DNA from 3 places in the Cellulomonas sp. Marseille-Q8402 genome. Region 1 is predicted to be linked to each of the others. Evidence: riboswitches for the same ligand, from Rfam matches in the RefSeq annotation. Region 1 holds a riboswitch; each other region holds the start of a gene.
What was found. A riboswitch is a leader RNA that binds a small molecule or an ion and turns the genes downstream of it on or off. The one in region 1 is predicted to bind S-adenosylmethionine.
Positions count from the first base shown of each region.

Region 2: linked by a shared signal. The riboswitch ahead of ACWPWW_RS01515 (NAD(P)H-dependent oxidoreductase) and the one ahead of ACWPWW_RS08900 (DUF1737 domain-containing protein) in region 1 are both predicted to bind S-adenosylmethionine.
Region 3: linked by a shared signal. The riboswitch ahead of ACWPWW_RS11195 (methylenetetrahydrofolate reductase) and the one ahead of ACWPWW_RS08900 (DUF1737 domain-containing protein) in region 1 are both predicted to bind S-adenosylmethionine.

Region 1 covers NZ_CBCPLX010000001.1:1,931,876-1,938,825, forward strand. Annotated here, with positions in the region: gene ACWPWW_RS08880 (hypothetical protein) at 1-270, opposite strand, end outside; gene ACWPWW_RS08885 (hypothetical protein) at 263-682, opposite strand; gene ACWPWW_RS08890 (pentapeptide repeat-containing protein) at 758-1,381, shown strand; gene ACWPWW_RS08895 (aminotransferase class V-fold PLP-dependent enzyme) at 1,443-2,828, opposite strand; SAM riboswitch class IV at 2,876-2,991, opposite strand; SAM riboswitch class I at 3,089-3,197, shown strand; partial or broken gene ACWPWW_RS08900 (DUF1737 domain-containing protein) at 3,204-3,392, shown strand; gene ACWPWW_RS08905 (rhodanese-like domain-containing protein) at 3,410-3,835, shown strand; gene ACWPWW_RS08910 (O-succinylhomoserine sulfhydrylase) at 3,832-5,097, shown strand; gene ACWPWW_RS08915 (hypothetical protein) at 5,128-5,586, opposite strand; gene ACWPWW_RS08920 (hypothetical protein) at 5,635-6,327, opposite strand; gene ACWPWW_RS08925 (invasin domain 3-containing protein) at 6,554-6,950, opposite strand, start outside.
Region 2 covers NZ_CBCPLX010000001.1:323,421-330,370, reverse strand. Annotated here, with positions in the region: gene ACWPWW_RS01530 (amino acid ABC transporter permease) at 1-982, opposite strand, end outside; gene ACWPWW_RS01525 (GNAT family N-acetyltransferase) at 979-1,578, opposite strand; gene ACWPWW_RS01520 (LLM class flavin-dependent oxidoreductase) at 1,575-2,774, opposite strand; SAM riboswitch class IV at 2,924-3,037, opposite strand; SAM riboswitch class IV at 3,265-3,400, shown strand; gene ACWPWW_RS01515 (NAD(P)H-dependent oxidoreductase) at 3,420-3,968, shown strand; gene ACWPWW_RS01510 (flavin reductase family protein) at 3,965-4,531, shown strand; gene ACWPWW_RS01505 (LLM class flavin-dependent oxidoreductase) at 4,576-5,691, shown strand; gene ACWPWW_RS01500 (NtaA/DmoA family FMN-dependent monooxygenase) at 5,703-6,950, shown strand, end outside.
Region 3 covers NZ_CBCPLX010000002.1:20,642-27,591, reverse strand. Annotated here, with positions in the region: gene ACWPWW_RS11205 (Hsp20/alpha crystallin family protein) at 1-21, shown strand, start outside; gene metE (5-methyltetrahydropteroyltriglutamate--homocysteine S-methyltransferase) at 95-2,839, opposite strand; partial or broken gene ACWPWW_RS11195 (methylenetetrahydrofolate reductase) at 2,904-3,320, opposite strand; SAM riboswitch class I at 3,508-3,603, opposite strand; gene ACWPWW_RS11190 (SMP-30/gluconolactonase/LRE family protein) at 3,729-4,718, shown strand; gene ACWPWW_RS11185 (DNA-3-methyladenine glycosylase I) at 4,740-5,402, opposite strand; gene ACWPWW_RS11180 (MFS transporter) at 5,671-6,950, shown strand, end outside.

The DNA of each region.
Region 1 (6,950 bases):
CCACATCTGCTGCACCAGCCCGCCGCGCGTGAGGCGCTTGTGCTCCTCGTGCCAGTACCGGGCGGACTCCAGCGAGAGCCGGATGAACTCCTGCTCGCGCTCCCGCGCGCGCCGGGCGTCGTCGTGCCCGCCGGTCCGGGGCTCGAAGCGGCTGAGCTCGAGGCGCCAGAGGGCCTCGTCCCGTGCGTCCTCCTCGGCGAGCGCCTGCCGGCGCGCCGCGCGTCCGCTCGGCCTCGTGGGCCGCCTGGTGATGTCGGTCCGGTCAGTCATGTCGGTGCTCCTGCTCGTCCTCGGACCCCCCGGGCCACGCTATCGCCGCGAGCGCGACGGTCACAGGGGTGGTTGCCGCACGCCCCAGCGCCGACATCACCGGAGCCACGTCCTGCCGCCGGTCGTCGTCGGCGCGCTCGACGGCCCAGCGGTACGCGTCCCACCAGTGGGCGAAGTCGCGGTCCTCGACCTGCGCAGCCCTCGCCTGCGCGATCGAGGCCTCGGCCCGCCGTCGCTCCTCGCGGGCCATCGTGACGTCCGCGCGGATCCGCGACCGGGCCGCCGTCAGCGCGAGCACCGCGGCGACGACCGCCGCGACCGCGGCTGCGCCGGGCGACAGCAGGAACGCACCCACCCACTCGGCCGGGCCGGCCGAGTGCGCACCCGCTGCGATGACGTCCCGCATCTCCATGCCAGCACGCTACGGCGGCGCGGACCGCCGGCGGCCGTCGTCCACAGGCTCGATCCGGGATGCCACCCTGGTCCCATGACCACCCCGCCCGAGGACACGCTGGAGCTCTACGCCGGACCGCTCGAGCCGGAGGGCGACTACGACCGCCTCCTGCTCGACGGCCACGACCTGGCGGGGGTCGACGCCGAGAGCAGCCGGTTCATCGAGTGCCTGCTGCGGGGCTGCGACCTCGACGGCGCGACGGTCGACCACGCGCACCTGGTGGACACCACGCTGGCGGACTGCCGCGCCGGCACGTTCCGCGCCCGGTCCGGGACGTGGCGGGACGTGACGCTGCGCGACTGCCGGTTCGGCGCGCTGGAGGCGTTCGGCGGCTCGTGGGACCGGGTGACCGTCGAGGGCGGCAAGATCGACTACCTCAACCTGCGGGACTCGCGGGTGCAGGACGTGCGGCTGGTCGGCTGCACCATCGGGGACCTGGACCTGGCGGGCGTGAAGGCCGCGCGCGTCCGGTTCGAGGGCTGCCGGATCGGCCGGCTGGACGTCACGCGGGCCCAGCTGCGGGAGGTCGACCTGCGTGGCGCGGACCTCGCCGGGCTCGACGGCACGGCGGGGCTGAAGGGCGCGACGATCAGCAACCAGCAGCTGCTGGAGCTGGCGGGGGCGCTCGCCGCGCACCTCGGCGTGACGGTGCGCTGAGGCGGTCCGGGCCGGCCTGCCCCCCGCTCGGGCCGACCCGGACCGCGTCTGCGGGGAGGCCTCAGTCCTCCACGGCCGGACCGCACGCGGCGGCGGCGGTCGCGGCGATGGTGTCGATGCCCGACACCGCCGGCCGCGGGCGGGTGTCCCCCGCCACGGTCCAGCAGCCGTCGACGACCTCGTACGCGGCGCGCGGGCCGTCGGTGACGAACGCCCGCAGGCCCGCGAGCAGCCGGTCGACCGTCTCGGCCGTGGTGCCGACGCCGACCGAGGCGCGGATCGCGCCGCCGGAGACGCCGACCCGCGCCAGCAGCGGGTGCGCGCAGAACCGCCCGTCGCGCACGCCGATGCCGTGCTCGGCGGACAGGTACGCCGCCACCAGCCCGGCGTCGTGGTCGCCCACGGTGAACGCGACGACGCCGACCGGGTCGCTGGAGTCCGACCACAGCCGCAGCACGCGCGCACCGGGGACGTCCGCGAGCCCGGCGACGAGGCGGTCCCGCAGCGCCTGCTCGTGCGCGGCGAGCGCACCGGCCGGCAGTGCGGCCAGGGTGTCGCACGCCTCGGCGAGCGCCACCGCGCCGAGCACGTTGGGCGAGCCGCCCTCGTGCCGGGCCGGCGCGGGCTGCCAGAGCGTCCGGTCGGTGCGGACGTCGCGCACCGCGCCGCCACCCGCGAGGTACGGGGTGCCCGTGTCCAGCCAGTCGCGCCGGCCGATCAGGGCACCCGCGCCGAACGGGGCGTACGTCTTGTGGCCGGAGAACGCGACGTAGTCGACGCCGCTGGCCGCGAGCGAGAACGCCCGGTGCGGCAGCAGCTGCGCGCCGTCGACCGCCACCCGCGCACCGGCCTCCTGCGCCAGCGCGACCACGGAGGCGATCGGCAGCGCCTCCCCGGTGACGTTGGACGCGCCGGTGACCGTGACCAGGGCGTACGGCTGCCGGGCGAGCTCGTCGCGCAGCGCCGTCAGCGTCGCGGCCACGGTCGGCGCGGCGGGCAGGATCGTCGCCGTCCGGCCGGACCCGCGCACGGAGCGGACCCAGGGCAGCAGGTTGGCGTGGTGCTCGACGTCGAGGACCAGGACCCGGCCGCCGTCCGGCACGCAGCCGGCCAGCAGGTTGAGCGCGTCGGTGGTGTTGCGCGTGATGACGGTGACGTCGTCCGCGCGTGCCCCGACGAACCGCGCGACCGCGGCCCGCGACGCCTCGTACAGCGCGGTGGACACCTGCGACAGGTACCCGGCGCCGCGGTGCACGGACGCGTACAGCGGCAGCACCTCGACGACGCGGGCGGCGACCTGCTCGAGCGCGGGTGCGGACGCCGCGTAGTCGAGGTTGGCGTACGGCACGGACCGGCCGTCGACCAGCGGGACGGGCGTGTCGCCGCCGACGACGGGCAGGAGAGCGGTCTGGGCCGGTGCACACGAGGTGGTTCCGGTGACGGACATGGGAGTACCCCCGAACGATCGGTGGGGAGCCCGTCACGGACCGGGCGACCCCGCGCTTGCCGGCCGCCGAACGGCGGTCGACCAGGTCGTCACCCGGGGCACCCCGCCGCGGAGGGAGGGTTGCCGGCCAGCGAGCCGGGGCTTGACGCTGGCGCTCATGACCTGCGTCGAGGATGGGACGGCCGCCGCGGACGTGTCAACCGCGGTCCACGGACCGGTCCGGGTGAACCGCGCCGCGGCGGTGATGGCGTAGCATCGCCGCACCATCCAGAGCGGCTGAGAGATCTGGCTCGACGACGCCGCAGCAACCCGCGGACCTGGGCAGTTGCCGGGCCCGGCCGAGGGTGCTTCCGCCAGAACCGATGGAGGACACGCATGACCGACACCGACGACCGCCTGCGCTACCGCCTGCTCACCGGGCCGGACGACCGCACGTTCTGCGAGCGGGTGAGCGCGGCGCTGGCCGAGGGCTACGAGCTGCACGGCAGCCCCGCCGCGACCTTCGACGGGCAGCGGGTGGTGGTGGCGCAGGCCCTGGTCCTGCCGGCCGCGACCTCCGGCAGCGCCCAGGTGCGTCCGCTGTGAGCGCGCCCTACGCGGGTGACCTCACCCCGCAGGAGGCCTGGGACCTGCTGCTGTCCGACGACCGCGTCGTCCTGGTGGACGTCCGGACCGAGGGCGAGTGGCAGTCGGTCGGCGTGCCCGACACCGCGGACGCCGGCGAGGGCCGCACGGCCTTCGTGCAGTGGACGGACGGGTTCGGCCGCCCCAACCCGCGGTTCCTCGACGAGCTCGCGGACGCCGGCGTGACGGCCGACGACCCGCGCCCGGTCGTGTTCCTGTGCCGGTCGGGTGTGCGCTCGGTCGCCGCGGCCAGCACCGTCACCGCCGCCGGCCTGGGCCCGGCGTACAACGTGCTGAGCGGGTTCGAGGGCGACGTCGGCCCCGACGGGCAGCGCGGGCACTGGGGCTGGCGCGCCGCCGGCCTGCCCTGGCGCGAGGCGTGAGCGGCGACGCCGGGACGGCTCCCGGCCCGGCGGCCTGGCGCGACGACCGCCTGCCGCTGGAGGGGCTGCGCCCGGACACGCTCGCCGTCCGCGGCGGCAGCGTGCGCACGCCGTTCCAGGAGACGTCCGAGGCGCTGTTCCTCACCCAGGGCTACGTCTACGCCCACGCCGCGGACGCCGAGGCGGCGTTCGCGGGCGAGGCCGACCGGTTCCTCTACTCGCGGTACGGCAACCCGACGGTGTCGACGTTCGAGGAGCGGCTGCGCCTGCTCGAGGGCGCCGAGGCCTGCTACGCCACCGCGTCCGGCATGTCCGCGGTGTTCACCGCCCTCGCCGCGCTGGTCCGCTCCGGGTCGCGCGTCGTCGCGGCGCGGGCGCTGTTCGGGTCGTCCGTGGTGATCTTCGACGAGATCCTCGCGAAGTGGGGGGTGCGCACCGACTACGTCGACGGCCACGTCCCGTCGCAGTGGGAGGAGGCGCTGGCGACCCCGGCGGACGTCGTGTTCTTCGAGACGCCGTCCAACCCGATGCAGGACCTGGTCGACATCGCCACGGTCAGCCGCCTCGCGCACGCCGCCGGCGCGGTCGTCGTGGTCGACAACGTGTTCGCCACCCCCGTGCTGTCCCGCCCGCTGCTGCTCGGCGCCGACGTCGTCGTGTACTCGGCGACCAAGCACATCGACGGGCAGGGGCGCGTGCTCGGCGGGGCGATCCTCGGCTCCGACGCGTTCGTGCACGGCCCGGTGCAGACCCTGATCCGGAACACCGGGCCGTCGTTGTCCGCGTTCAACGCGTGGGTGCTGCTCAAGGGGCTGGAGACGCTGTCCCTGCGCGTCCGGCACCAGACGGCCTCGGCGCTGACCCTGGCCGGCTGGCTGGAGCAGCACCCGGCGGTGGCGCAGGTCCGGTACCCGTACCTCCCGTCGCACCCGCAGCACGCGCTGGCGCTCGCGCAGCAGGACGGCGGCGGCACCGTGGTGACCGTCGACCTGCGGGTGCCGGACGGCGCCACGCCCGACGTCGCGAAGAAGTCGACGTTCGCGGTGCTGGACGCCCTGCGCGTCATCGACATCTCGAACAACCTCGGCGACGCCAAGTCGCTGGTCACGCACCCCGCGACGACGACGCACCGCAAGCTCGGGCCCGCCGGTCGCGCGGCCGTCGGCATCGCGGAGTCGACGGTGCGGCTGTCCGTGGGCCTCGAGGACGTCGCGGACCTGCGCGACGACCTGGACCAGGCGCTCTCCGCCCTGCGCGCCTGACCCGCCCGCGCCGGGCGGTCGCGGACCGCGTCAGGCCTGCGCACCGCCCGGCGCGCTCGGCACCGCGTCCGCCGGGTCCGGACGCCAGCGGCTCCACGCCGCGGCCGCGCACGCCGTCAGCGGCAGCCCGACCACCAGCGCCGACCACCCGAGCACCTCGGGCGCGAACGTGACCGCCACGCCGCCCCCGGAGGCGAGGAGCGCGCCGACCACCGTGGTCACGACGGCGCACCCGACGACGGCGACCGCCAAAGCCCGGCCCCGGCGCGCGTCACCCCGTGCCGGCAGCCGCCGGGCGACCGTCAGCACGAGCGCGCCGAGCAGCGTGAACAGCACGACGGCGGGGATCACCGCGATCACGTACATCAGCAGGGCGTAGCCCAGGAACCCGGCGCGGTACTGCGGGTCGGACTGCACCCACACCATCGCCACCAGCCACACCGCGGGCAGCACCGCGCCCAGCACCGCCCACTGCCACAGCCTCGTCATGGCCGACACGGTACCCAGGGCACGAGGCGCGCACGCCACCCGGCGCCGTCACGCGACCAGCGCGTGCAGCTCCTCCTCCACCGCCGCGCCACCGGCCAGCGGGTGCAGCACGACGCCGTCGACGCCCGCGCGCCGGGCGACCTCCACGACCTCGGCCAGCAACCGGCCCGCGGTCGTCACGACCCGCGTGTCCGCCGGCGCCCAGCTCAGGCCGGCGAGCGCGTCCAGGTACTCGAGCTGCGAGCGCTTGCGGCGGGCGGAGCGCTCGTCGTCCGCCAGCACCACCTCGAGGTCGAGCAGCACCCGCACCTCGGCGCGGTCGCGCCCGGCCTCCGCGAGCGCGTCCTCGACGAGAGCGGTGACCCGGGCCAGTGCCCCGATCGACGGCACCGCCGCCGAGAAGCCGAGCCGGATGACGTCCGCCGTGCGCGCGGCGACCGTGATCGCCGCTTCCGAGCCGGGCCGCGCCTCGACCGTCCGCACGCCGTACGCCGGCGTGCGGACGTGCACGACCGGGGCCGGGCCGAGCGGTCGCACGGCGGCGACCGGTGCGGCCTCGACGAGCCGGGAGCGGGGCGGGTGCGATCCCGGCTCCGTGCTTGCCGCAGGCTCGGCGACGAGCGATGCGGGTGCGGCCGGAGACGTGGACCTGCGGGCGGCCCGGCGCAGCGCGACGCGGGCGGAGGGCACGTGACGGGTGGCGACCGCGAGCGCGCGGTCCAGGACAGGCTGAGCAGCCATGCGGATGTGGTCCTCGGGACGAGGCGGGTGCGCAGCGAGGGCCGTCGGGCCGCGGGCGCGCGAGGTCGTCAGCTCAGCGACAACACACCCGGGTCAGGAACACGCGAGCACGATAGCCCGCGCGCCCCGGCCCGCGTCACCGGGTGTCCGGATGCCGGGCACGCGTGTCCGGAGCGGTTCCGCCGTGCGACCACGTGGCGGGTGGTCGCACGGCGGGACCGTGCCCTCAGTGGACGCGGCCTGCCCGCCGGGCGAGCACGCCGACCCCGAGGCAGAGCACGGCGAGGGCCGCCAGGGCAGCCACCCCGGCCCCGGTCACCGCGAGCGACGGAGCCTTCTCCGGTGCCGGGTCGCCGTCCGGATCCGTGACGCCGCCCGTGCCGTCGCCGTCACCCACGCCGGGCCCGCTCGGCTCGGGGCTGGGCTCGGGCTGCGGCTGCGGCTGCGGCTGCGGCTCGGGCTGCGGCTCCGGCTGGGGCTCGGGCTGCGGCTCCGGCTGGGGCTCGGGCTCGGGCTGCGGCTCCGGCTCCGGCTCGGGCTCCGGCTCCGGCTCGGGCTCGGGCTCCGGGCCCACCTCGTCGAGGAACTCGACCGTGGCGGTCGCGCCGACCGTCACCCCGTCG
Region 2 (6,950 bases), 1.6 Mb from region 1:
GCGGCAGGTCGGCGGGCAGCGGCCGACCGGTCGCCCGCGCGGCGGCGACGCCGAGCGTCCACCGCAGCCGCTGGAACGGCGTCGGCGGCAGGGTGCGCAGGGCGCCCTTCGCGTGGTGCCGCTCCAGGTAGTACTGGGCGACGGTCAGCACCGTGGTGGTCGCGAGGTACCACAGGGCCGCGACGATCAGCAGCGGGACGACCCGCTGGTTGCGGCCGTAGATCACGCCCACCGTGTAGAACAGCTCGCCGTACGCCAGCACGTAGACCACGGACGTGCCCTTGAGCAGGCCGATGATCTCGTTGACCGACGTCGGGACGACCGTGCGCATGGCCTGCGGCAGCACGATCCGCAGCTGCTGCCGGGCGCGCGGGATGCCGAGCGCCGCGGCGGCCTCGTGCTGCCCCTGGTCGACGCCGAGGATGCCGGCCCGCACGATCTCCGCCGAGTACGCCGCCTGCGACAGCCCGAGGCCCAGCACCGCGGCGCCGAACTTGTCGACCACGTCCAGGGTGTCGAACGCGAGGAACGGCGGTCCGAACGGGATGCCCAGCGACAGCTCGGGGTACAGGTACGCGAGGTTGTACCAGAGCAGCAGCTGCAGGATCAGCGGCACCGACCGGAACACCCACGAGTACGCCCAGGACACCGAGCGCAGCAGCGGCGACCGGGACAGCCGCATGAGCGCGAGCACCGTGCCGAGCCCGAACCCGATCACCGCCGCGACGGCCGTGAGCCGGATCGTCGCCCACACGCCCTGCAGCACCGACGGCCAGGTCAGGTACTGCGCGACGACGTCCCACTCCCACTGCGGGTTGGTCAGCAGGGAGCTGAGCACCATCGCGAGCAGTACGGCTACGCCGGCCGTCGCGACCCAGCGGCCGGGGTGCCGGGCGGGCAGCACCGGCAGGTCGGCCAGCGCCGTGGCGGTCGCCGGCGGGCCCGCGGGCGGCTCGACCACGACGGCTGCCGGGGCGCTCACCGCTGCACCAGCCACTTCTCGAAGGCGTGCGGCACGAGCTCGCCCGGGTAGTCGGCCGGCTCGAACAACGGCGTGTAGCCCGCCGCGAGGTACAGGCCGACCGCCTCGGGCTGACGGGGACCGGTGGTCAGGTACAGCCGCGGGTACCCCCGGGCGGCCGCGCGCGCCTCGAGCTCGTCGAGCACCACGCGGGCCAGGCCGCGGCGCCGGTGCTCGGCGTGCGTCCAGATGCGCTTGAGCTCGGCGGTCGGCACGGCGGGTGCGCCGTCCGCGTCGCGGGCAGCGGGGTCGGCGAGGCGCGCGGCGTCGCCGTGCTCGGGCTCGGTCCGCCGGCGGAAGGCCCCGCCGGCCACCGGCGCGCCCTCCTCCAGGACGAGCACGAGCTCGCCGTCCGGGGGCGCGATCTCGTCGGCGCCGTCGTGCTGCAGCTCGTCGCGCAGCTGCGCCGGCGTCAGCAGGCCGGTGTAGCGGGTGCTGTACTCGTGCGCCAGGCCGTCCAGCAGCGGGCCCACCAGCGGGTCCTGCAGGCGGACCGCGCGCACGGTCAGCCGCGCCGGGTCGGCCGGCCGCGGGTGCGGCAGGCTCGTCGTGGTCATCGGGTCACCTCGATCGGGTGAAGGGGTCGGACGTCGGACTGGCGGGGCCGGTCGGGCGGGGCGGGCGGGGCGGGCCGGAGCCGGAAGAGGCCCGCCTGCTGCAGCGCGGGGACGACGCGGTCGACCAGCGCGTCCAGGTCGGCCTCCGGTGACGAGGGCCGGACGACGAAGCCGTCGGCCGCGCCGGCCCGGACCCAGTCCGCGGCGACACCGGCCAGGTCCGCCCCGGTGCCGGCGAGCACCAGCGCGCGGTCCCCCGCCCGGCCGGGCTCGGCGTCGCCGGGACGCTCGACGGCGCGGACGAGGTCGAGGCGGGCCGCGGCGCTCGCCCGGTCGTCGGCGAGCGCGACGTCGACGTCCGCCAGGACCCGCACGGCGTCCGCGCGCCGGCCGGCCGCCGTCGCGGCGGACCGCACCAGCTGCCGCAGGCGGGCACCGCTCGCCGGGTCGGGGACGGCCACCCGCGCCACGTCGGCGTACCGGCCCGCGACCGCCGCGCCTGCCGGCCCGGTCACGGGGACCACGACGAGCGGGCGGACACCGGCGCCGGGCGCGGGCGCGGCCGCCGCCCGGCCGCGCACCGCGAACCGGATGCCCTCGTGGTCCACCCGGTACCGCCCCTGCCCGTCGCGCCGGACGGCCCCGGCGTCCTGCCCGCCGTCCCACGCCGCGACGACGGCGGCGAGCGCGGCCGCGGCGTCGGCCGCCCAGGCGGCGTCGTCGGCCTCGTCCCGGTACCCGGCCGGCGCCGCGAGCTGCCAGCCCGCGAGGGCGCCGGCCCGCTGGACGCCGCGGATCGCGGCCGCCAGGTGCGCCGGCTCGACCTCGCGGTGCGCCACGCCGGCGACCAGCGCGGTCTGCGACGCGAGCGGTGCCACGCGGGCGGCGGCCACGGCGGCGTCGAACCGGCCGGGCACCTGGCGCCGGCCGGGGTGCAGCAGCAGCGCGTCGCCGAGCACGACCAGGTCGAGCAACCCGCGGTCGGCGCGGTGCACCAGCCGGGCGAGGCGCTCGCCGTCGAACGGGCGCGCCGCCACCGTGGCGAGCGGCCCGTGCTCACCCGGGCGCGCGCCGACCGCGCTGAGGTCGACGCCGAGGACGACGTGCGTCGCGCCGAGGTCGGGCGGCTCGTGCGGCGGGTCGTGCGGCTCGTGCGGCACAGCGGCTCCGGCCGGGCTCGGGGAGGAGGCGGGCATGACGGCTCCGTTCGGGGACGGCGGTGCCCCGCGTCGCGCCCGGCCGGCCGGCCGGGGACGGCCGGCCGTGCTCGCGCAGGGAGAGCGGGTGCGCGGGCGGCGCCACCGTGCTCCGGATCATGCGATCTCCTCCTGCGCCCGCCGGGGCGGGCTCGCGCGTTGCCCGCTGCCGGTCGGCAGCGGACCTGGTCCTCACCCGGGGCACCCACCCACGCGGGGGTTGCCGTCCGACGAGCCGGGGCTTGGTGTCGGAGCTCATGACCTGCCGGACCCCGCCGACGCGCTGGCTCCCCAGGGAGTCCGTCGTCGTGGTCCGGTGCCGGGGAACATACGAACCGGCGTCCGCCCGCGTCAACGAATCCGTGCCGCGTCTCGCATCGCGGAGCGTTGTCACGGGACGAAGGTCCCAGCGGGACGCACGGTCCCGGATCGTGAGAAGTCGGCGGCACCTGCTCGGTGCTGGGCCGCATCGCTGCTAGACACCCGCCCAGGTCGAGAGTCCCAGCGCCAAGCCCCGGCTCGCTGGGCAGCAACCCCACATCACGGCGGGGTGCTCCGGGAGATGACCTGGCCGTCGGCCGGACGCCCGCGAGGGTGCCCGCTCCGCCGCGCGGCAAGCGTGATCGACCCTTTGCGAGGCACTCCATGACGTCCCGTCCCCCTGCCGTCGTCGCCGTCTCCGGCAACCCGCGACCCGGCTCCCGCACCCTGCTCGCGGCCCGCGCGGCCGCCGACCGCGTCGCCGCCCTGCTCGGTGGTTCCCCCGAGGTGGCCACCGTCGACCTCGCGGAGATCGCCGGGGAGCTGCTCACCCCCGTGCACCCCGCCGCCGACGCCGCGCTGGCCCGGCTCGCCGCCGCCGACGTCGCGGTGGTCGCGACCCCGGTCTACAAGGCCTCCTACACGGGCCTGCTGAAGGCGTTCCTCGACCTGTACGGCCCCGACGGCCTCACGGGCGTCGTCGTCGTGCCGCTCGTCGTGTCCGGCAACCCCGCGCACGCGCTGGTCGGCGAGGTGCACCTGCGCCCCGTCCTGGTCGAGCTCGGCGCGGTCGTGCCGACCCGCTCGCTCACCGTCACCGAGGGGCAGCTGGCCGACCTGGACGCCGTCCTCGACACCTGGCTCGTGCGGGCCGAGCCGGCGCTGCGCCGCGCCGCCGGCGCCGACGCCGGGCTCGCGGCGGTGGCGCGGTGACCGCCGAGCGCGCCGACCTCGACGCCCTGGAGCACCTCCTGGCCGAGCAGGACGAGCCGCAGCTCGACCCGCAGCAGTTCAAGTCCGTGTTCCGCCGGCACCCCGCCGGCGTGGCCGTGGTTGCGCTGCGCCACGAGGGGCGCCCGGTCGGGTTCACCGCGACCTCGGTGATCTCCGTGTCGGCGGCGCCGCCGCTGCTGGCGTTCTCGCTGGCGTCGACGTCCTCGTCGTGGCCCGCGGTGTCCGCGGCCCCGACGCTGGCGGTCAGCTTCCTGGCCGACCACCAGGACGACGTGTCGGCCCGGTTCGCGACCAGCGGCGTCGACCGGTTCGCCGACGGCGGCTGGACGTCCCTGACCACCGGCGAGCCCGTCATCGACGGTGCCGTGTCCTGGGTGCGCGCCCGCGTGCTCCAGCGCACGCCGGTCGGCGACAGCTACCTCGTGTCCCTGCGCGCGCTGTCCTCGAGCGCCGCGGCCGACGCACCCGCCGCCGCCACGGCGTCGCCGCTCGTCTACCACGACCGCAGCTACCACCGGATCGGCGACCACTCGGCGCTCTGACGCCGCCGCGCCGCCGTCCCCCACCACCTTTCCGGAGCCCTGACATGACCGTCCCCCCGCTGTTCCTCGGCCTCGACGTCGACGGCGCCGGCAGCCACCCCGCGGCCGCCGCCGCGTCCGGGCTGCCCGCCGCCGACCTCGTCTCCGGCGCCCGCCTGGCCCGCACCGTGCGGCACGCGGAGAACGCCGGCCTCACGTTCGCGTCGTTCGCGGACGCCGTCCTGCCCGCGACCCCCGGCGCCACCACCGCGGCCCGGCTCGAGGCCGTGACCCGCGCCGCGTTCGTCTCCCGCACCACCACGGCGATCGGCCTGGTGCCCGAGGTGCCGACCACCTACCCGGAGCCGTTCCACGTCGCCGCGCAGCTCGCGGCGCTCGACCTGGCCGCCTCCGGCCGCGGCGGCTGGATCGCCGCCGTCACCCCGGGCGGGGCGACGCCCGCCGCCTACGGCCGCGCCGCGGTGCCCGACCTCGACCGGGAGGCCCGCGACGTCGTCCAGGTGGTGCGCGACCTCTGGGACTCGTGGGAGGACGACGCCGTGATCCGCGACGTCGCCACCGGCCGGTACGTCGACCGCGAGCGGATCCACCGCGTGGACTTCACCGGGGAGAGCTTCTCCGTGGTCGGGCCGCTGATCACGCCCCGCCCGCCGCAGGGGCAGCTGGTCGTGCTCGCCCGGCCCGGCGACGTGGCACCGGGCGAGCGGGACGAGGAGCTGGTGGACGTCGCCCTCGTCGGGGGGCCGGACGTCGCGGCCGCGCGCAGGTCCGCCGCGGCCGCGCGCACGGCCGGCGCCGCGCTGGCCGCGATCGAGGTCGAGCTCGTGCTCGACACCCCCGGCCGACGCGCGCGGGACCGCCTGACCGAGCTCGACGCAGCCGGTCCCTGGTCGGCAGGTGCCCCGCTCCGGCACGTCGGTGACGCCGCCGGCCTCCTGGCGCTGCTCACCGAGCTCGCCGCCGACCCGTCGGTCGACGGGGTCCGCCTGCTGCCCGCCGTGCTGGACGTGGACCTGCCCGTGCTCGCGCGGGACGTGCTGCCCGCCCTGCGCGCCGCGCGGCTCACGGCCGCACCCCGGTCCGGCGCCACCCTGCGCGACCACCTGGGCCTGACCAGGCCCGCCAACCGCTTCGCGGGCGCCGCCCGCCGCACCGCCTGAGGAGCAGCACGATGACTGCGCACACCGAGCCCCCGATCACCCGGCCCGACGCGGAGGTCCACCTCGGCGTCTTCTTCCAGGGCGTCAACCACACCACCGTCTGGTCCGACCCCGAGTCCGGCTCCCAGACCGGCTTCGCGTCCTTCGAGCGCGTCGCCCGGACCGCCGAGCGCGGGTTGTTCGACGCGTTCTTCCTGGGCGAGGGCCTGCGGCTGCGCGAGAGCCGCGGGCAGCTGCACGACCTCGACGTCGTCGGCCGCCCCGACGCGATCACCCAGCTGGCGGCGCTCGCGGCCGTCACCGAGCGGATCGGCCTGGTCGCGACGCAGAACACCACCTACAACGACCCGGTGGATCTGGCCCGCCGGCTCGCGAGCCTCGACGTGCTGTCCGGCGGCCGTGCCGCGTGGAACGTGGTCACCACGGACAACGCGTGGACCGGGGCGAACTTCCGCCGCGGCGGCTACCTCGACCACGCCGACCGGTACGAGCGCGCCGCCCAGGTGCTCGCGACGGCGCGCCGCGTCTGGGACGCCTGGCCCGACCGACCCGACGCCGGCGGTCCGGTCGGGCACGTCTCCGTGCACGGACCGCTGCTCGACGCCGAGATCGACCCCACGACGCCGCGCAGCCCGCAGGGCCACCCGGTGATCTTCCAGGCCGGCGACTCCGCGCAGGGGCGGGACTTCGCGGCGCGCTCGGCGGACGTGATCTTCTCCCGGCACGGCAGCGTGCTCGCGGACGCGCTCGACTTCGCCGCCGACATCCGGTCCCGCGTCGTCGCGGCGGGTCGGCCCGCGGACGACGTGAAGATCTTTCCCGGCACCGCCATCGTGGTCGGCGACACGCCGGCCGACGCCGAGGAGAAGGCCCGCTGGGTCCGCCGGCAGCAGGTCACCCCGGCCACGGCGCTGCACCTCGTCGGCACCATCTGGGCGGAGGACCTCAGCGGCTACGACCCCGACGGCCCGCTGCCCGCGCACGACCCCGCGGTCGCCGAGCTCGGAGGTGAGGGCGGCTCGTCCACCACCGGCGCCCGGACTCTCGAGATCGCCGCCCGGTGGCGCGCGATCGCCGAGGCCGACGGGCTGTCGATCCGCGAGCTCGCCATCCGCGTCGCGGGCGAGGGCGGGTTCGTCGGGACACCGTCGGCCGTGGCCGAGCAGCTGGTGCGGTTCGTCCGGACCGGGGCGGTCGACGGGTTCAACATCAGCCCCTGGATCGTCCCGTCCGGGCTCGACGACATCGTCGACCGGGTC
Region 3 (6,950 bases), on a different contig from region 1:
GAGGCGCACGCGTCCGCCTGACCCGCCGCCCGGCCACCACGCCGACGCCCCGGCCCCCTCGGCGCGAGGGGACCGGGGCGTCGGCGCGTGCGGGTCAGGCCGTCGGCACCGCCAGCGACGACCGCACGGTGCGGGTCGCCGCGAGCACGTGCTCGAGCGTCGGGGTCACCTCGGCGTACCGGCGGGTCTTCAGGCCGCAGTCGGGGTTGACCCAGAGCTGCGCGGGGTCGACCACGCGGACCGCCTCGGACAGCAGCTCGGTCACCTCGGCCTCGCTCGGGACGCGCGGGGAGTGGATGTCCCACACGCCCGGCCCGATGCCGCGGGGGTAGCCCTCGCTGGCGATGTCGCCGAGGATCTCCATCTTCGACCGGGCCGCCTCGATCGACGTCACGTCGGCGTCGAGCCCGTCGATCGCGCCGAAGATCTCCCCGAACTCGGAGTAGCAGAGGTGCGTGTGGACCTGCGTGTCCGGCCGCACGCCCGAGGTGGCGAGGCGGAACGCGGCGACCGACCAGTCGAGGTAGGCGGCGTGGTCGTCGGCACGCAGGGGCAGCAGCTCGCGCAGGGCGGGCTCGTCGACCTGCACGATCGCGGTGCCCGCGGCCTCCAGGTCCGCGATCTCGTCACGCAGGGCCAGCGCCACCTGGTTCGCGGTGTCGGCCAGCGGCTGGTCGTCGCGCACGAACGACCAGGCGAGGATCGTCACCGGGCCGGTGAGCATGCCCTTGACGGGCTTCGCCGTGAGCGACTGCGTGTACGTGGTCCACGGCACCGTGATCGGCGCGGGGCGCGAGACGTCGCCCCAGAGGATCGACGGGCGGGTGCAGCGGGAGCCGTACGACTGCACCCAGCCGTGCTGCGTGACCGCGAACCCGTCGAGGTTCTCGGCGAAGTACTGGACCATGTCGTTGCGCTCGGGCTCGCCGTGCACCAGGACGTCCAGGCCGATCTCCTCCTGCAGCGCGACGACGCGGCGGATCTCCGCCTTCATCTCGTCCTCGTACTGCGCGGCGGTGAGCTCGCCACGGCCGAACGCCGCGCGGGCCACCCGGATCTCCGGCGTCTGCGGGAACGACCCGATGGTCGTCGTCGGCAGCACCGGCAGCTGCAGGCGCTCGGCCTGCGCGGCGGCTCGGTCGGCGAACGCACCGCGCCGGAACGCCTCGGACGACAGACCCGCCAGGCGCTCGCGGACCTCGGGCCGGACGACACCCGCGGCCTCGGCGCGGGACCGGCGCGCGTCGGCCGCGGCCAGCAGCTCGGCGTGCACGGCCTCGCGGCCCTCGGTCAGGCCCGTGGCCAGCGTGACGACCTCGGCCGTCTTCTGGTCGGCGAACGCGAGCCAGGAGCGCAGCGTCGGGTCCAGCTGCGTCTCGTCCTCGACGTCGTGCGGCACGTGGAAGAGCGAGGTCGACGTGCCGATGGACACCTGGCGGGCACCCAGCCCCTCCAGGCCCTCGAGGGCACCGAGCGCCGCGTCGAGGTCGGCGCGCCAGATGTTGTGCCCGTCGACGACGCCGCCGACCAGCACCTTGCCCTCCAGGCCGGGTACCGGGCCGGCCGGGGCGGCGCCCCGGACCAGGTCGAGCGCCAGGCCCTCGACGTCCGTGCCCGCCAGCACGGGGAGCGCGTCGCGCAGGTCGCCGTACGGCGCGGCGACCAGGATCGCGGGCCGCTCGGCGGCGGGCAGCTCGGTCGCGAGCACCCGGTAGGCCTCGGCCGCGGCGCCGAGCAGCCGGTCGGCCGGGACGCCGGTCGAGTCGGACACCAGGGCCGGCTCGTCCAGCTGCACCCACGTCGCGCCGGCGCGGGCCAGGTCGCGCAGCAGCTCGGCGTACACCGGCAGCACGTCGGCCAGGCGGTCGATGGGCAGGAAGCCCTCGGGGGCGTCCTCGGTCGGCTTGGCGAGCGCCAGGAACGTCACCGGACCGACCAGCACCGGCCGGGTGAGCACGCCGTCGGCCAGCCCCTCGGCCAGCTCGCGGACCGGACGGTCGCTCGCGTACCGGAAGGTCGTCGCGGGGCCGATCTCCGGCACCAGGTAGTGGTAGTTCGAGTCGAACCACTTGGTCATCTCGAGCGGCAGGTCGTCCCCGCGGCCGCGGGCGACCGTGGAGTAGCCGGCGAGGTCGAGGCCGCCGTCGGCGGTGGTCAGGTCGGCGAACCGCTCCGGGACCGCGCCGAGGACGGCCGCGGCGTCGAGCACGTGGTCGTAGAACGAGAACGCGCTCGGGATCGCGGGCAGCGTGGTGTCCAGGCCGAGCCCGGCCAGACGGGTGCGGGTACGGCGGCGCAGGTCCGCGGCGGTCGCCTCGACCTCCTCGGCGCTCGCGCGCCCGGCCCAGAACGCCTCCAGGGCCTTCTTGAGCTCGCGGCGCGGCCCGATCCGGGGGGAGCCCAGGACGGTGGCGGCGGGGAACGGGTGGGTCTGGTGCTCGGTCATCTCTCGCCTCGGCCTGGTGGGGACAGGGGTCAGGGTGGTCGTGGGGGCCGGTTCGACGCGGCTGTGGGCGGTGGGGCCGTCTCCGCCCAGGCCGGCACCGGCGAGCAGGTCCAGCGCGGGACCGTGGGTGTTGAACGTGTACAGGTGCACGCCGGGCGCGCCGCCGTCCAGCACCGCGTGCACCAGGTCGACGCCGAGCCGGGTGCCGGCCCGGTGCCGCCGGGCGACGTCCGCGGGGTCGTCCGGGTCGAACGCGTCCAGGCGCGCCAGCACGTCCGCGGGGACCGGGACGCCGGTCGCCTGCTGGACGCGGCGCAGGCGGGCCGGGTCGGTCATCGGGATGATCCCCGGGACGATGGGGATGGTCACCCCCGCGTCGCGGGCCAGCGTCACCAGGCTCGGCGTACGACCCGGCGTCGTAGAACACCTGCGTGATCGCGAAGTCCGCACCGGCCTGCTGCTTGGCCAGCAGCGCCTCGACGTCCTGCTGCAGCGTGCCGCCCGAGCCGGCGTTGCCGCGAGGGAACGCGGCCACCGCGACGGACAGCGGCCGGGAGGCGGCGCGCACCGCCTGCGCCGGGCTCGACGCGCACCGGCGCCGCTCGATCTCCCGGAGCAGGCCCACGAGCGCGCTCGCGGTCGGCAGGCCGTCGGGGTGCGGCTCCCACGAGTGGTCGGCCGGCGGGTCGCCCCGCAGCGCGAGGAACGAGCGGACGCCCTCGTCCAGGAACTCCTCGATCGTGTCGGCCAGGTCCTCGCGCGAGGTCCCGACGCAGGTCAGGTGCGCGATCGGCGTCAGCGACGTCTCGCGCAGCAGCCGCCGGACCAGCGCGCGCGTCGTGCGGCGGGTGCTGCCCGAGGCGCCGTAGGTCACGGACACGAAGTCCGGGCGCGCCGAGGCCAGGCTCCTGCACCGTCGCCCACAGGCGCGGGGCGGCGTCCGGGTTCCGCGGCGGGAACAGGCTCGAACGACACCGTCGGGCGGTCGACCGCGCCGAGGCCGTCCGCGACCACGTCGCCGTGGCCCGGGTGCAGGGGTACGCCGGTACTGCTCATCGTCGCCTCCATCGAACCTGGCGGAAGCACCCACACCCTCCACGCGGAGGGGGTTGCTGCGACGTCGACGAGCCAGGTCTCTCGGTCGCTCTGGATGGTGCGGCAACCCTAGGACGCGTGCGGGTGGGCGTCCAGTGCCCCTGACGCGTCACGTTCTCGTGGCCCGGATCACACCGGCGGGCGCGCGCCCGTGCGGGTCCGGCGGCCCCGTGCGAGGCTGCGGGAGGTGAGCCCTCGTGACCTGCGCCGCGTCCCCCGCCCCGCCGACCGCGACCGCCTGGACGTGCGCGACCTCGTCGCCGACGCCGCCACGGGCGCGCAGGCCTGCTCGGAGAGCACCGCGCGCAGGCTCGGGGAGCGGCCGGTCTGGGACGCGCGGTCGTCCGCGCTGGTGTGGGTCGACATCGACGGCCGCGCCGTGCACCGCTGGGCCGACGGCGACCCCGCCCGGGACACCGTGCTCAGCACCACCTCACCGGTGGGCGTCGCGTGGCCGACCTCCTCGGGCGGGCTGCTGCTCGCCACGGCCGACGGCCTCGCGGTGCACGACGGCACCCGGCTCGGCCCGCTGACCCGGCCCGAGGACATGCCCGACGACTACCGGTTCAACGACGGCGGCTGCGACCCGGCGGGGCGGTTCTGGGTCTCGACCCTGCCGCGGAGCGGGTCCGCAGGTGACGGCGTCGTGCTCCGGGTGGTCGGCGGACCGGGCGGGCTCGAGGTCGACACCGCCCTCACCGGCGTCGCGCTGGGCAACGGGATCGCGTGGAGCCCGGACGGCAGCGTGCTCTACCTGACCGACACGGACGCGAAGGTCGTCCACCGGCTCCCCTACGACGTCGCGGCCGGGACGGCGGGGGAGCCGGAGCCCTTCCTCGCGTTCAGGCCCGACGGGCCCGGCCCCGACGGCACCGCGGTCGACGCCGAGGGCGGGCTGTGGATCGCCACGTACGGCGGCGGGCACGTGCTCCGGTTCGCGGCCGACGGGACGCCGCGGGGTGCGTACGCGGTGCCGGTGCCCGACGTGACCTGCCCGGGGTTCGGGCCGGCGGGGTCGGGGGCGCTGTACGTCACGACGGCGTCGAGCGGCGGGTCGTGGACCGGCGGCGACGCTCTGCCGGGGCCGGCGTCCGCCGAGGAGGAGCGGGGCGGGGCGGTGTTCCGGGTCGACGTGGACGTGGACGGGTCGCCGGTGCGGGAGTTCGCGGACGGGTGAGGTCGCGGTGCGCGCGTGGCCTCAGGCGCGCGCCAGCACCACCGGGCAGTCCGCGAGGTGGTCGTCGACCATCCCGCACGCCTGCATCGCGGCGTACGCCGTCGTCGGGCCGACGAACCGGAACCCGAGCGACTTCAGCTCCTTGGCGAGGGCGACCGACTCCGGCGTCGTCGCCGGCACGTCCGCGAAGGTCCGGGCGCGCGCTCGGTCCGCCGCCGGGGTCGCGTACGCCCAGAACAGCGCGTCGAGCGTCCGGCCCTGGGCGTGCAGGTCCAGCAGCGCCCGGGCGTTCGCGATGGTCGCCGTGATCTTGGCGCGGTTCCGGATGATCCCGGCGTCGGCCATCAGGCGCTCGACGTCGTGCTCGTCGTACGCGGCGACCACGGCGGGGTCGAAGCCGGCGAAGGCCTCCCGGAAGGCCTCGCGCTTGCGCAGCACGGTGATCCACGCCAGCCCCGACTGGAAGGCCTCGAGCGTGACCCGCTCGTAGAGGGAGCGCTCGCCGTGCACGGGCACGCCCCACTCCTCGTCGTGGTACCGCTCGTAGAGGGGGTCGCCGTCGCCGAAGCACCGGCGGCCGGCCGGGCGTGCGCCCGCGGTCGCGGCGGTCACGGGGTGCTGGACCTGGTTCTCCACCGGCGGTGCCGGCTCGGCGGGGTCCCCGGGTGCGTCGGTGCTCGTCATGGCGGCCACTCTGCCGCAGCCGTCCGACAGCCGGCCGGCTGCGTCCACCACCCACCCGGGCTCGTGACCTGGGGACGCCGTCCCAGCGGTACCACGATGTGGACGTGGGTTGTCTACCTCGTGAGACGGCGTAAGGTCGCCGGTGCGCTGGAGCACCGCGTGCGTCACCCGAGCCGGCCTGCGAGCCGACCCGGGACCACCGACGGTGGTCCCGTGCCCACAGGCCTCCCCGAGGCCTTCGCAGCCCGTCGAACCGGAGTCGTCCCGCATGTCAGCCACCGCCGTGTCCACCACCGAGCCGGCCGCACCCAAGCCGCTGAACTCGCCCTCGCGGGTCATCGCCGCGAGCCTCGTGGGCACCACCATCGAGTTCTACGACTTCTACGTGTACGCGACGGCCGCGGTCCTCGTGTTCCCGCACCTGTTCTTCCCGTCGGCCAACGAGACGACCGCCCTGCTCGCGTCCTTCGCGGTGTTCGGCGCCGCGATGGTCGCCCGCCCGATCGGTGCCATCTTCTTCGGCCACCTCGGGGACCGCCGCGGGCGCAAGACCACGCTGGTCTACTCGCTGCTGACGATGGGTGTCGCGACGTTCCTCATCGGCGTCCTGCCGACGGTGGACCAGATCGGCGTGACGGCGGCGGTGCTGCTGCTGATCCTGCGGCTGGCGCAGGGCTTCGCGCTCGGCGGCGAGTGGTCCGGCGCGGCGCTCGTGGCCACGGAGAACGCGCCCGCGGGCAAGCGCGCCTGGTACGGCACGTTCCCGCAGCTCGGCGCGCCGCTCGGCTTCATCATCGCCAACGGCATCTTCCTGATCATCAACGGCGTGCTCGGCCAGGGCTCGGACGCCTTCATGTCCTGGGGCTGGCGCGTGCCGTTCCTGTTCTCGGCCGTCATGGTGATCATCGGCCTGTGGGTCCGGCTCAAGCTGGTCGAGTCGGAGGCGTTCACCGCCGCCGAGAAGAAGGGCCGGATCACCAAGATCCCGCTCGGCACGACCCTGAAGTTCCACTGGCGCGCGACCCTGCTCGGCACGTTCATCATGCTGGCGACGTACGTGCTGTTCTACCTGATGACCAACTTCACGCTGACCTACGGCACCCGTGCGGCCGCCCCGGAGAACGGCGACCCCGGCGGCCTCGGCATCCCGTACGTGCACTTCGTGCTGATGCAGATCCTCGGCGTGGTGTTCTTCGGCATCTTCACGCTGATCGCCGGCCCGCTGGCGGACCGGATCGGCCGCCGGAAGCTGCTGATCGGCGTGACGTCCCTGATCGTCCTGTTCGGCCTGTCGTTCCCGTTGTTCCTGACCCTCCGGGACGACCTGCTGTTCTCCGGCGCGATGGTGCAGGCGTTCCTGGTGCTCGGCTTCATGCTGATGGGTGCGACGTTCGGCCCGATGGGCGCGCTGCTGCCCGAGCTCTTCCCGACCAACGTCCGGTACACGGGCTCGGCCATCGCCTACAACGTGTCGTCGATCCTCGGCGCCGCGCTCGCGCCGATCGTGGCCCTCGCGCTGTGGGCCGCGGCCGACGGCAGCACCTGGCT